DNA from 2 places in the Arthrobacter sp. UYCu512 genome. Region 2 is predicted to be linked to the other one. Evidence: predicted binding sites of a transcription regulator. Region 2 holds the regulator's gene; the other holds the start of a gene.
What was found. Region 2 encodes Rex, which represses fermentation and respiration genes when NADH is low (regulators of the CRP and FNR family bind a similar motif). Its sites were predicted from a motif close to CTTGTGAANNNNTTCACAAG; they were not measured.

Region 1 (6,546 bases), on a different contig from region 2:
GAAGCGACCGCATTCATCCAGCGCGCCGCCAGCACCGGCGCCTCGCCGGACCCCCCTCCGGGGGGTTCCACAGCCGCGAACTGCCCGGCGGTGAAAAACCAGCCGAGCCCCGCTGCTACGGCGAGGGCCACTGCGGCAAGCAGGGCCCACGCCTGGCGGGACCGCCGTCGTGACTGCCGGAATTCCGGCCATGTCCGGGTCACACCCGCACCAGGGCACACTGCCGGGTGCCGGTCCGTTCCGGGGCGGGACGACTTCCTTCCACCCCTGAAGGCTAAATCCGGTCTCCGCCGCCGCCGCAGTTTTCCACAGTGTGGAGGACAGGTGCCCGGCTAGTTCTCCTTCGTCACCCGCACAAGGTCCTCGTTGGCGAGGGACATCAGGGATTCGAGTTGCTGGACCCGCGCCTCGTCTACCTCCCCGGCCGCATACTTGGTGCGTGCATCGTCGAGGAGCCGCTTGGCTTCCTTAACGTTCCGGTGCGCGACGTCCAACGCGTGTTCAAGAGTGGTTTCGTGGTCTACTGCCGGGTTTTGTTCCATTGAACCATTGTGGTGCGCATTCCAGGTCGATTCCAGCGGACCGGCCGGGAATGCGCCACAGAGTTCAGAAATGTCCGGTCAGGCGGTGACCTCAACGCGAAGACCGGCTGCCTGCAGGGTGGCAGCCGCGTCCTTGGCGGGGAACGACGGCGGGTTCACGCCGGCCATTTCCTCCATAACGCGGACCACCTGGCAGCTGTAGCCGAACTCGTTGTCGTACCAGACGTAGAGGATAACGTTCTTGTCGTTGGTGATGGTGGCAAGGCCGTCGATTATTCCTGCCCGGCGTGAGCCGACGAAGTCGGTGGAGACAACCTCCGGCGAATCGATGTAGTCGAGCTGCTTGCGCAGCTCCGAGTGCAGCGACATTTCCCGGAGGTAGTCGTTGACCTCATCCTTGGTGGTGCCGTTTTCCAGGCTCAGGTTCAGGATGGCCAGGGACACGTCCGGGGTGGGCACCCGGATGGAACTTCCCGTCAGCTTGCCGAGCAGCTCCGGGAGTGCCTTCGCCACTGCCGTGGCCGCCCCGGTCTCGGTGATCACCATATTCAGGGCGGCGGAGCGTCCGCGCCGGTCACCCTTGTGGAAGTTATCGATCAGGTTCTGGTCGTTGGTGAAGGAGTGGACGGTCTCCACATGGCCGTGAACGACGCCGTACCGGTCGTTGATCGCCTTCAGGACAGGAGTGATGGCATTCGTGGTGCAGGAAGCCGCGGAGACGATCCTGTCCGCATCGGTGATCGTTGCGTGGTTGATGCCGTGAACGATGTTCTTCAGCTCGCCCTTGCCCGGAGCAGTTAGCAGAACCCGGGATGCGCCCTTGCTCTTGAGGTGCTGGGAGAGTCCGTCGGCGTCGCGCCAGCGTCCCGTGTTGTCGACGACGAGTGCGTTGTGGATGCCGTAGGCGGTGTAGTCGATGGTGGCGGGGTTGTCCGAGTAGATGACCTGGATCTGAACGCCGTTCGCGGTGATGGTGTCGTTTTCGAGGTCCACCTTGATGGTGCCTTCGAAGGAACCGTGGACCGAGTCGCGGCGCAGCAGGCTGGCACGCTTGGCAAGGTCATTGTCCGAACCGCGGCGGACCACAATAGCGCGCAGCCGCAGCCCATGCCCGCCGCCGGCCTTTTCGATCAGGAGCCGGGCCAGGAGCCGGCCGATGCGGCCAAATCCGTAGAGGACGACGTCGGTGCTGGTGCGGTCGTCGGCGCCGCGCTTGCCCACAACATCGGCCAGCTCCGCACGGAGGAACTCGTCCAGGGTGGCACCCTTGCCCTCGACGCGGTACTTCTCGGTGAGGCGGGCGACGTCGATGGCTGCGGCGCCGAGGTCCAGCGTGGTCAGGGCGTCCAGCAGCGGGGCGGTCTCCTCAAGACGCAGTTCTTCCTTGCTCATCCGACGGGCGAAGCGGTGTGCCTTCAGGATGTTCATGGTGGACTTGTTGATCAGGCTGCGGCCGTGGATGGACGTCACCACGTTGTTCTCGCGGTACAGCCGGCCGATCACCGGGATCATGGCCTCGGCGAGCGCCTCCCGGCCCATCCACGTATCAAGACAAGAATCTGACGTCTGGCTCACAGAAATACCTTCCTAAAATCCACCACATACGGCGCCGTATGCGGAAGTCGGCTGCCGGAGGGTGTCCGGAACCTGGGCTCCGGGGATTCGGTCCACCCCGGGCGCACGTGTCAAGCAAAACGAAAGCCGCCGGCTGCGAACGCAGACCCGACGGCAGAACATCTACGTTCGTCTTCCATTCTACCGGCGGCCCGGAAGGGACCGGTGCCCCGTTACGCGTGAAATGACTCACACGCGGCCCGGGTTAGCCCGTCGTGCCCACCGGCACACCCAACGCAGGACAGCTGCGACGCCGGGCTCTGGCGCCCTCCGGCCTAAGCAGCTGCCCGCTACCCTCTAGGATGTTCCTATGGGACTAATAATCACTCTACTTATCATCTGGCTCGTTTTGTCCGTCCTCGGCTTTGTCGTCAAGGGCCTTCTCTGGCTGGCCGTCGTTGGCCTGATCCTCTTTGTGGCAACCGGCGTCTGGGGCTGGGTGAAGCGGAAGGCCAAGGCCTAACACTGCCATTGGTCCATACCGGCGGTGGCCGGCACCTTTCGGTGCCGGCCACCGCTTTTTTCGTGCGCGGCGGGTGCGCGGCAGCGCGCACCGCAGCGCGCCGCGGGGTTTGTCGTTACGCGGCCCAACCGGTGGTGTGGGTGGATGGGTTGACCGATACGCCGGGTTCTGTGTTCCCGCGCCGTTGCCAGCACAGGAATAGCGGCCATCCATCTACGAACGCCGTTGCCGGCGCCCTCCAGCAGCCTACCCGGACACTCGGGCGGGCAGCCCTCAAACGTGTCCTGTCTGGCCTTGCTCCGGGTGGGGTTTACCTAGCCTTCCCGGTCACCCGGGAAGCTGGTGGTCTCTTACACCACCGTTTCACCCTTACCTGCCCTGCCGGCTGTGCAAGCACACCCGGCACGCAGGCGGTCTGTTCTCTGTGGCACTGGCCTGCGGGTTACCCCGAGTGGGCGTTACCCACCACCCTGCCCTGCGGAGCCCGGACGTTCCTCGAGCCACTTGCGTGACGCGCGGCCGCCTAGTCAACCCATCCGCCGTCTATTCTACGGTCACTGCGGGCCGGCCCGGCAACACCTCCGGCGCCGGGCCTATGATCGGGGAATGGACGCGTCAGAACTGAGCCGGCGCCGTTTGCTGGAGCTGGCGGGAATCGGAGTGGGTGCGTCCGCCCTGGCAGCCTGCGCTCCCGGAATCCCGTCCCCTGCCGCGCCACCGCCGGCGCCGCCCGCGGGTCCCGCGGGTGGGCAGGCGAACCCGACGGCGGGTTCGACCCGGACGCCTGCTGTCCCGTTGACCGTCCGGACCAGGACGGGATCATTTGTTTCGGTGTTCCGCCCCGGAATCAGCACCGGCTGGTCACTGGCCGCCCCCGAAGCCCCGCCCGGCGCGGCGCGGCCCGATCTGCCGCTGGCGGTATTCCTGCACGGTCTCGGCGGCAGCCACACGGTGCTGCTGGAGGAACTGGCCGCCCACGAGGCGCTTCGGCGGCACCTCGACGCCGGCGGTCTGCCCTTCGGGATAGCCGCCGTGGACGGCGGAAACAGCTGGTGGCACCCCCGCGCTGACGGCAGCGACACCCAGGCAATGCTGATCCAGGAGTTCATTCCGTTCCTCGGCGGCCAGGGGTACGACCTTGGCCGGATCGGCCTCTTTGGCCTCTCGATGGGCGGCTTCGGTTCGCTGCTGCTCGCCTCGCAGGGCCGCTTGCCCGGTGTACGGGCCGTCGCAGCCATGAGTCCGGCTCTCTGGGACCACTACGACCCGCGCACCGACAGCGCCTTCGACGGTCCGGACGACTTTGCGGCCCATAACGTGTTCGCGCTCCGCCCAAGACTCGCAGCGCTGCCCAAACGAATCGACTGCGGGACCGCGGACACCCTTGCCGGAACGGTTCGCCAGTACCGGGAGGGGCTCCCGGGCGCCGTCGAGGGCGGCTTCCAGCCCGGCGGCCACGACTCCGGCTATTGGCGCTCCATCCTCCCCGAGGTCTTGTCCTTCCTGGGCCGGAACCTGGCCTGAACTTCGGTCGGAAGCTGCCGGCGGCCGGCCCGCGCAGGACGCGCCGCTAAGCTTGGACGGTGCTGATTCTGCTGCCGCCCTCCGAAGGCAAGACTCCCGCCACAGCCGGCGACGCCGTCGACTGGGCCACCTTGAGCTTCCCCGAATTGAACAGCTACCGTGCCAAGGTGCTGGCGGGCCTTGGTACGGTCAGCGCCCACGAGGACGCCCTGGCGCTGTTGGGCGTTGGCGCCTCCCTCTGGGCCGACGTCGAGCGGAACACCAGGCTGCACGCCGAACCGGCAGCCCCGGCCCACCAGGTCTACTCAGGGGTGCTTTACGACGCCTTGGACTACAACAGCCTCACGCCTTCGCAGCGGAAAAGAGCGGACGCTTCCGTGCTGGTCATTTCGGCACTCTGGGGTGCCATCCACTTCGGGGACCGGGTGCCGGCGTATCGGTTGTCAATGGCCGCTGCGTTGCCCGACGTCGGACGCCTGGCATCTTTTTGGAAGCCGCACCTCAGCGCGGCGCTCGCGACCGTCACCGCTGGCGAACTGCTTGTGGACTGCCGTTCCAGCACGTACGCCGCCGCGTGGGCTCCGCCGCCGCCGCAGACCGTGGCCGTGAACGTGTTTACCGAGGCCAAAGGCGTCCGGAAGGTCGTCAGCCACTTCGCCAAGCACACCCGTGGCGAGCTCGCCCGGCACCTGCTGAGCCGGCGGGGTCCGGCACCGCAGACTCCCGCCCGGCTGCAGAAAGCCGCGGCCGAAAAGTGGACAGCGGAACTGGTCGAGGGCACGTCCCGGAAGCCGCACACCCTCAACCTGATCCTGCCCAACTAGCTCGCAGCAGGGGTCGTTTTGAGCGCTCAAAACGACCCCTGCTGCGAGTCAGTTTGTGGTTACACCCATTCGGACGAGCGGACCAGGATGCAGCCGGAATCCGGGCAGAACACCACTTCGTCCTCGGCCGCAGCCTTGATCTCGGCGAGGTCCCCCGGGCTCAGCTGCATACCCGAACCCTCGGACGTTCCGTGGAAGAGCCGGGCCGCGCCCACGCCGCGCTTCGCCAGGGTCTTTTCGTAGACCGCCAGGAGGCCGGCATCCAGGCCTTCGGCGAACTGGGCGCGATTGCCCCGCACCACAGTTGCCTCGGCTGCGATCTCCGCGAGCCGCTCGTCAAGTTCGGAGCGGATGGAACCGAACGAGCCCTGAATGTCGTCAACGATCTGCTGCTGGCCGGCCTGGCGCAGGCGGAGCGAGTCCAGCCGTTCCAGGACTTCCAGCTCAATGTCCTCAAGGTCGGAGCGGCGCTTGTTCAGTGACACGAGGTCACGCTGCAGCGCCACGAGGTCCTTCGACAGGCCGGTGCCGCTGTTGAGCCTGGCCTCGTCGCGTTCAATCCGGGAGGCGACCTGCTCCACGTCGGCTTCGGCCCGCTTGAGCTCGAGTTCGGCGTCGTGGACCGCCACCTTCGCGGCGCCAAGTTCCCCGCTGGCCACGCCGAGGGCAGCCTCAAGATCGGTGATCCGTGGGTCGCTTTCAAGGCTTCGGCGGCGGTTGGACAGGGATTTGAGCTTCGCATCAAGTCCCTGCAATTCGAGCAACTTCAACTGTTCCGCCGGTGCTGCCTTGGCCACTATTTACCTCCGCTAAATCCCTGCCGGCCGCAGCCGGGCGCCGTGTCGGCGCTCCCTAGACTCTAGCGCCTAGCGTACTCCCCGGCCTCGCTAGCTCACCCGGGGCACCTCGCACGCCAGGCTTAGCCCGGAGTCAGAATGAAGTCCCACGGGTCGCTGTTGGTGGTGCTGACCCGGATCTGCACGTTGTGGCCCTGGTCTCCCAGGACGTTGCCCAATGCCTCGGCGGCGGCAGGCAGCCACAGCCACTCGCTGGCGAAGTGCGAAACGTCGATGAGGTAGGGCCTGTTGTTGACGGCCTCCTCCCGGGCTTCCGACGCCGGATGGTGCCGCAGGTCGGCCGTCAGGTAAACATCGGCGTCGGCGGCCCGCACCGCGTCCAGGAGCGAATCTCCGGCCCCGCCGCAGACGGCGACGCGGCGCACCAGCCCGTCCCGGTCCCCGGACACCCGAACTCCCCCGGCGACGGCCGGGAGGATGCCGAACACGCGGGCGGCGAACTCGCCCAGGGTGAGTGGTTCGGCCAGGTCGCCGACCCGCCCGATCCCCTCTTCGGGCAGCCCGTTGGACGCCGGAGACAGCGGGGCAACGTTCTGCAGGCCCAACGCATCGGCCAGCACATCCGAGACGCCGCCGACGGCGGAATCGCCGTTGGTATGGACCGTCAGCAGGGCGGTCCCGGTTTCGATCAGGCGGTGCACGGCCCGGCCCTTGGCGGTGGTCGCGGCTACCGAGGTGACACCTTTGAGCAGCAACGGGTGGTGGGTGATGAGCAGCTCGGC
Region 2 (6,546 bases):
TGTGCCGGGACGGAGACGTTCCTGGCGCTGGATGTGCAATTCCACCTGGCGCTGGCGGATGCCGCGGGCAACGCCGTGGTCAGCGCGATGATGGGCTCCCTCCGCGAAGCCATCCAGGACTACGCCGGCGGGTTAACCGGCAACCTTCCGGACTGGAACGCCACGGCTGCACGGCTTCGCGTGGAACACCGAAGCATACTTTCCGCCATCACCGGCCGCGACGGCGGCCGGGCGGCCCGGCTGGTGGCGGACCATATCGAGGGTTACTACGCGGAAGCCGGGGTGCGGCCCAGTGTGGGACCCAGTGTGGGATCCGGGGTGTGATTCGGGGTGTGGTCCGGCGTGTGGTCCGGCGTGTGGTCCGGCGTGTGGTCTGCTGCGAAGGCGGCAATGTTACGCGCCGGTTTTTCCGTCACGGCAAGCGCCGGGCTATTGTCGGGTCATGACTAATCGTTGGTATGCGTATTTTTCGTTGGCTCTGGAGGGGCCCGCGTCTAGCTAACACGCAACCCACCTTCCTTCAGAGCCAACAGGGCAGAGACTATTCTCTGCCCTTCGCCATTTCCCGGCGGGTTCTGATCAGGGCCCGCTCCGCACCTCGGAACAGGACCCGCCCCATGAGTATCGAAGCAGCCCCAGAGTCCCACCAATCCACCTCGAACCTGCGCGTGAGCGAGTTCACCCCGCTCCCCACCCCGCAGGAGATCGCTGCTGATTTGCCGCTGGATGCCCGACTGGCCGACGTCGTGGCCCGCGGCCGGGACGAGGTCCGCGCCGTGATGGACGGCGTCGACGACCGCCTGCTGGTTATTGTTGGCCCCTGCTCCATCCACGACCCCGAGGCTGGCCTGGAATACGCCCGCCGGCTGGTCAGCCAGGCCGAGAGGCACCGCGAAGACCTGCTGATCGTAATGCGCACCTACTTCGAGAAGCCCCGCACCACTGTGGGGTGGAAGGGCTTAATCAATGACCCCCGGCTGGACGGCAGCCACGACATCGCCGCAGGCCTGCGCGCAGCCCGGTCTTTCCTGCGCCAGGTCACCGGGCTCGGTCTCCCCGCCGCCACGGAGTTCCTGGAACCCATCAGCCCGCAGTACATGGCGGACCTCGTCGCCTGGGGCGCGATCGGTGCCCGCACCACGGAGAGCCAGATCCACCGCCAGCTGGCGTCCGGGCTGTCGATGCCGATCGGCTTCAAGAACGGGACCGACGGCGACCTGCAGGTGGCGCTCGACGCGTGCAGCGCCGCGGCAGCCGCCCAGGCGTTCCTCGGGATCGACGGTGCAGGCCGGGCCGCACTGGTCGCCACCGCCGGCAATCCGGACACCCACATCATCCTCCGCGGCGGACGCGGAGGACCGAACTACTCCGTCGTGGACATCGAGGTCGCCACCGCCAAATTGGCCGCCACGCGGCTGAACCCCCGGCTGATCGTTGATGCGAGCCATGCCAACAGCGGCAAGGATCACCGCCGGCAGGCTGAAGTTGCCCTGGAAATCGGCGCCCGGCTGGCGGGCGGCGGCAGCATGGGGGGAGCCATTGCCGGCGTGATGCTGGAGAGCTTCCTGGTCGGCGGGGCGCAAAGCCTTGACGTTGCCGAGCATGCCGCCGGAACGGACAAGCTGGTCTACGGCCAGAGCGTGACGGACGCCTGCATGGACTGGGATGTTACGGAATCGGTCTTGGCGTCGCTGGCGGATTCCGCTCGTGTGCGCCGGACCCGCGCCTAACCATTGGCGCGCCCGGACAGCCAGGGGAAATCAGTCCGAGCGCCGGCAGCTTGACGGTAACTCTTTCACATTGGCACCATCAGCCCCTAGAGTATCTAACACATGGTTGTTTGATGGCTCAGCATCGGCACACCGCCATGTCGTTCAGATGCGGCTGCCGTTCGCTTGAGTAAAGGAAACAGGGAAATGTCTTCGGAGGCTAACTTCTCCAACGCCCGCTTCTTGACCGTGGCTGAAGTCGCGGACGTGATGCGGGTGTCCAAAATGACCGTGTACCGGCTTGTTCATTCCGGCGAGATGCCGGCAGTCCGGTTCGGGCGCTCCTACCGGGTGCCGGAAACCGCCGTGGAGCAGTACCTCAAGGGCGCTGTCGTCGAGGGACACACGGAAACGGCCTGATTCCCTGCGTTCTTTTCACCGGAAATCACAGCGTCCGGCCGCCCGGGCCGGTCTGCGGTCGTAGTCTGCCCCCGATAGGCGGTACCCTGTTAAGGAACGTTTTACGTCATTGTAAGAACCTGTCAGTTGTACAGTCTGCTGCTTAGCCCGCGGATCCTTTCCAACAGGCAGGTACTGCATCTAGCCGGTAAGGAACTTTCGTGGGTTCAGTTATTAAGAAGCGTCGCAAGCGTATGGCCAAGAAGAAGCACCGCAAGCTGCTTCGCAAGACGCGCCACCAGCGTCGCAATAAGAAGTAGAAATACTTCGCACTATGTCAATGCCCGTTGCCTTCCCGGCAGCGGGCATTTTCTTTGGCTTGTCGCGCCAGCTGGCGACGCCGGACGCGCGCTGGCGCAGGCGCCGCAAGGAAACGCGCGCGACGTACGGATTCGCGTAGTGCTCGGCCCGAAGTGCACCGCCCGGGTAGAAGCGCGTCGGAAAGCGGCGTGGCAGGGATGTCCGCGGTCAGATAGAGGGGCCGCGGAAGCGGGAGAACCCCCGCCAGAGGCCGTAGACGGCGCCGCCAACCGTGGCGGCCTTGAGCCCCAGGGTGGCGGCGCGGCGGCCGGAACGGAAGTCGTAGACCGGCCAGTTGTGTTCGCGGGCGTGACGGCGGAGCCGGGAATCCGGGTTGATGGCCACGGGGTGGCCCACCATGCTCAGCAGCGGGATGTCGTTGTGCGAATCGCTGTAGGCCCAGCACCGGGCCAGGTCCAGGCCCTCGGCATCGGCTACCGCCCTGACGGCCACCGCTTTGGCGGGACCATGCAGGATTTCGCCGACCAGCCGCCCGGTGTAGGACCCGTCCACGATTTCGCCCACGGTGCCGAGGGCTCCGGTGAGGCCCAGCCTGGTGGAGATCACCGTGGCCACCTCGATCGGCGTCGCCGTGACAAGCCAGACCCGGCGGCCTACCCGGAGGTGCTGCTCCGCCAGCGCCTTGGCGCCGGGCCAGATCCGGGATTCAATCATTTCGTCATAGACTTCTTCGCCGAGTGCCTCGATGTCCGCAACGGTGATACCGGCGGCGAGCGCCAGGGCGGTATCCCGGACGGCGTGGACGTCATCCATTTTCTCGCCGCGGAGCACAAACATCAGTTGCTTCCAGCCGATCCCGGCCGCCTCGCGGAGGGTGAATGCCCCGCGCTGGTGCATTTTGCGGGCCACATGGAACAGGCTGGCCCCGCGCATCAGGGTGTTGTCGACGTCGAAGAACGCGGCTTCGCCGTGCTGCGCCGCGGCAGCAGGTTCTGCGGCCGCGGCGGCGTACTTCTCTTCGGACATGCCACGAGTCTAGTCACCGACGGGTCCGGTTTTGTCCCGGCGGCTCACCGCGGAGTGGCTTGGCTCCGCGGCGGCGTCGACGCCGGACGGGCCGCCGGGCTACCGTGGAGCCATGCCAAGCCCCGACGTCGTCCTCATCACCAAAGCTGACTGCCACCTGTGCTCGGCGGCGCGCGCCGCCGTCGACCGCGTCACAAAGAGCCTGGGAATCGGATGGCGCGAACAGCTGGTGGACGACGACGCCGAACTGCGGGAGCGCTTTGCCGAGGAGATTCCCGTGGTGCTGGTGGATGGTGTCCAGCGGGACTTCTGGAAGATCGACGAAGTCCGGCTGGACCGGACGCTGCGGCGGGCGCTGGGCCAGCAGCCCTGAACCGTCGCCGGAGCCGGGCGCTTTGTTCGCCGAACTGCGGGGGCCCTAGAGTGGAAGTCACAACGCGACTCAATGGAGCAGATAGTGACTTCGCTGGATTCATCCCCTGAGGCCGTGCCGGGGGGATCAGGGACTGCCGCCAAGCAGATTCCGCCCGCGGCCGTGTCCCGGCTGACCATCTATCTGCGCGCCCTGACCACCTTGCTTGCGGAGGGGGTTGACCGCGTCTCGTCCGAGTCGCTGGCCGAGGCCTCGGGCGTCAGCTCCTCCACCCTCCGCAAAGACCTTTCCTACGTCGGGTCCTACGGGACCCGCGGCGTGGGCTACGAAGTGCAGTTCCTCAACAGGCATATAGCAGCGGCCCTGGGCCTGACGCACGACTGGAAAGTGGCAATCGTCGGCGCCGGAAACCTGGGTAAGGCGCTGGCCCGGTACGGTGGCTTCGAATCCCGGGGCTTCGATATTGTGGCGATCTTCGATGCGGACCAGATGGTGGTGGGCAGCGAAGTGGGCTGGCTGCGGGTCAGCGACGCCGCCGACCTGGAGCCGGTACTGCAACGCACGGGCGCGAACATGGTAGTGCTGGCCCTGCCGGCCGCCGTTGCACAGGACGTCTGCGAGCGGGTGATTGCCGCCGGGGTGCGAAGCATTCTCAGTTTTGCCCCGGTGATGCTGCAGGTTCCGCCGGGGGTCAACCTGAGAAAAGTGGATATGGCCACCGAACTGCAGATCCTCGCCTACCACGCACAAAGGGCGCAGGACCCGGAGGTTGCTGGCTAGTTAAAGTCAGCCCGTCCGGCTCCCGCGCCCCTTGCGCCGTTGCCCGGCTAGTAGCTGGTGCGCGCTAGTTCGGTTTGCCCGGCTGCCCGTAGGGGTTGGCGAACGGCTGCTGCTTGCTGAAGTACGGGGCCGTTGCCGGCAGGTACAACATCACGATGCCGGCGATGCCCAGCAGGACTGCCAGGGTGCCGATGCTGAGCGGGAAGAGGCTGAACAGGGAGAGGGCAGCGAAGACGGTGCCCAGGATCCTGGCCCAGTTTTTGCCTTTGCGCACGTTCAAGGCCACGAGGGCATAGAGCCCGGCGCTGATCACTGCGAAGACCACGATGCTGCCCACCAGGGCGCCCCTGAGGTCTTCGAACCGGATATCAGCCCCGCTGGCAGACATCTGCTGTTCAAACATGGCCCGCGTTCCGGCAGTGTCCAGGGTGCCGACCGCCAGCAGCAGGGAGATGATCCACACCGCGCCCGATGCGACGATGAGCCAGAAAGCGGTGTTGACCAGCTGCGGCATGGCGGGTTTGGCCTGCAGCTGCCCGGAGGGGTACTGGGCATAGGGGGACTGGTTGTCCTGCGGCTGGTTGTACTGCGGCTGTCCATACGGCGGCGGGTTCTGGCCGTACTGCGGGGCCTGCGGGGAGTTTTGGCCGTACTGCGGGGCAGCCTGCTGGCCGTAGGGCGGTGCCGAGGGCGCCTGGCCATACTCCGGAGCGGCAGGCGACACCTGGCCGTACTGCGGGGCGGAGGGCGGCTGCTGGCCGTGCTGGGGATCGTTCTGGCCGTAGTGGGGCGCCGGCTGTTCGCCGGGGGCGGGGGAGTCCGGGTTCGACGGCGGGACGGGCGGGATACTCATGGGCGTTCCTTTGCATGGCACTCTGGTTCGGATACCGGAAACAGATTCCTGCCCTGCCCCCAGCCTGGATTCCTCCCACCGTACCGCGGGCCGGTGCCCGCGCGGATCATTCTCGAGGCGTATTCTCTGCGCGTGGCCGGGCCGTCACCTGGCCGTGGCCGGGCCGTCACCTGGCCGTGGCCGGGCCGTCAACGGGCCGTCGCCGGGCCATCACCGGGGCTCTCCGGCATGGCGAACCCGGGAAGCTCCGGCCAGCAGTCCCGACCCGGAGGCCATGGGGTGGGTGCCGCCCAAACGCGGCCGATTCGACAAAACCCCGGCCGCCGACTTAACGCAGCACCCCGCTCCGTCACGGGGACGAAGCGGGGTGTAAGCGGCCGGCGCCGGAGCCGGCCGGCCGGTGGTTAGCTGCCGGCTAGGCTGCGGGGGCGATGAAGGCCAGTTCGAGGTTGACGGCCACCTTGTCACTGACGAGGACACCGCCGGCTTCGAGGACCGCGTTCCAGGTCAGGCCGAAGTCCTTGCGGCTGATTGTGGTTTCTGCGGACAGGCCGGCGCGGGTCATGCCGAAGGGGTCGACGGCAACGCCGTTGAACTCGGTCGCCAGGGCCACGGTGCGGGTGACACCCTTGATGGTGAGCTCGCCCTGGAGTTCATAGCTGTCGCCCTTGGGCACGATGCCGGTGGAAACGAAGGAGATTTCCGGGAACTTCTCGACGTCGAAGAAGTCTTCGCCGCGCACGTGGCCGTCGCGGTTTGCGTCGCCGGAGTCGAAGCTGGCGGTCTTGATCGTGGCGTGGACCGTGGACTCGGCCACGTTCTCGGCGAGGCCAAGGGTGGCCTCCGCATCCTTGAACTGGCCGCGGACCTTGCTGATGCCGGCGTGGCGGACGGTGAAGGCAATCTCGCTGTGCGAGTTGTCAAGGGTCCAGGTGCCGGTGGTGACGTTAGTGGGAAGTGCCATGGTGTTTCTCCTTGAGTCGGGTGGGTCGTACGGTAGGTCTGATCGTCAGCTGAAACTTCATTGGTTGAAGTCTCAACTAAGCGCTGCACCCAGTATAAACATGCATTTGCATCTTTTATTC

Region 1: the regulator Rex is predicted to act here: its motif matches at 2,333-2,352, upstream of ABIB49_RS03835 (glyceraldehyde-3-phosphate dehydrogenase).

Annotation. Positions count from the first base shown of each region.
Region 1 covers NZ_JBEPPA010000002.1:266,544-273,089, forward strand. The annotation lists gene ABIB49_RS03825 (HNH endonuclease family protein) at 1-203, opposite strand, end outside; gene ABIB49_RS03830 (TolC family protein) at 333-542, opposite strand; gene ABIB49_RS03835 (glyceraldehyde-3-phosphate dehydrogenase) at 621-2,117, opposite strand; gene ABIB49_RS03840 (hypothetical protein) at 2,467-2,619, shown strand; RNA gene rnpB (RNase P RNA component class A) at 2,761-3,154, opposite strand; gene ABIB49_RS03850 (alpha/beta hydrolase) at 3,226-4,143, shown strand; gene ABIB49_RS03855 (YaaA family protein) at 4,203-4,967, shown strand; gene ABIB49_RS03860 (zinc ribbon domain-containing protein) at 5,027-5,764, opposite strand; gene ABIB49_RS03865 (Nif3-like dinuclear metal center hexameric protein) at 5,887-6,546, opposite strand, start outside.
Region 2 covers NZ_JBEPPA010000007.1:230,981-237,526, forward strand. The annotation lists gene ABIB49_RS09800 (FadR/GntR family transcriptional regulator) at 1-324, shown strand, start outside; gene ABIB49_RS09805 (3-deoxy-7-phosphoheptulonate synthase) at 618-1,730, shown strand; gene ABIB49_RS09810 (helix-turn-helix domain-containing protein) at 1,917-2,129, shown strand; gene ABIB49_RS09815 (30S ribosomal protein bS22) at 2,330-2,428, shown strand; gene ABIB49_RS09820 (hypothetical protein) at 2,443-2,568, shown strand; gene ABIB49_RS09825 (HAD family hydrolase) at 2,637-3,455, opposite strand; gene ABIB49_RS09830 (glutaredoxin family protein) at 3,568-3,828, shown strand; gene ABIB49_RS09835 (redox-sensing transcriptional repressor Rex) at 3,913-4,608, shown strand; gene ABIB49_RS09840 (hypothetical protein) at 4,673-5,461, opposite strand; gene ABIB49_RS09845 (YceI family protein) at 5,877-6,425, opposite strand.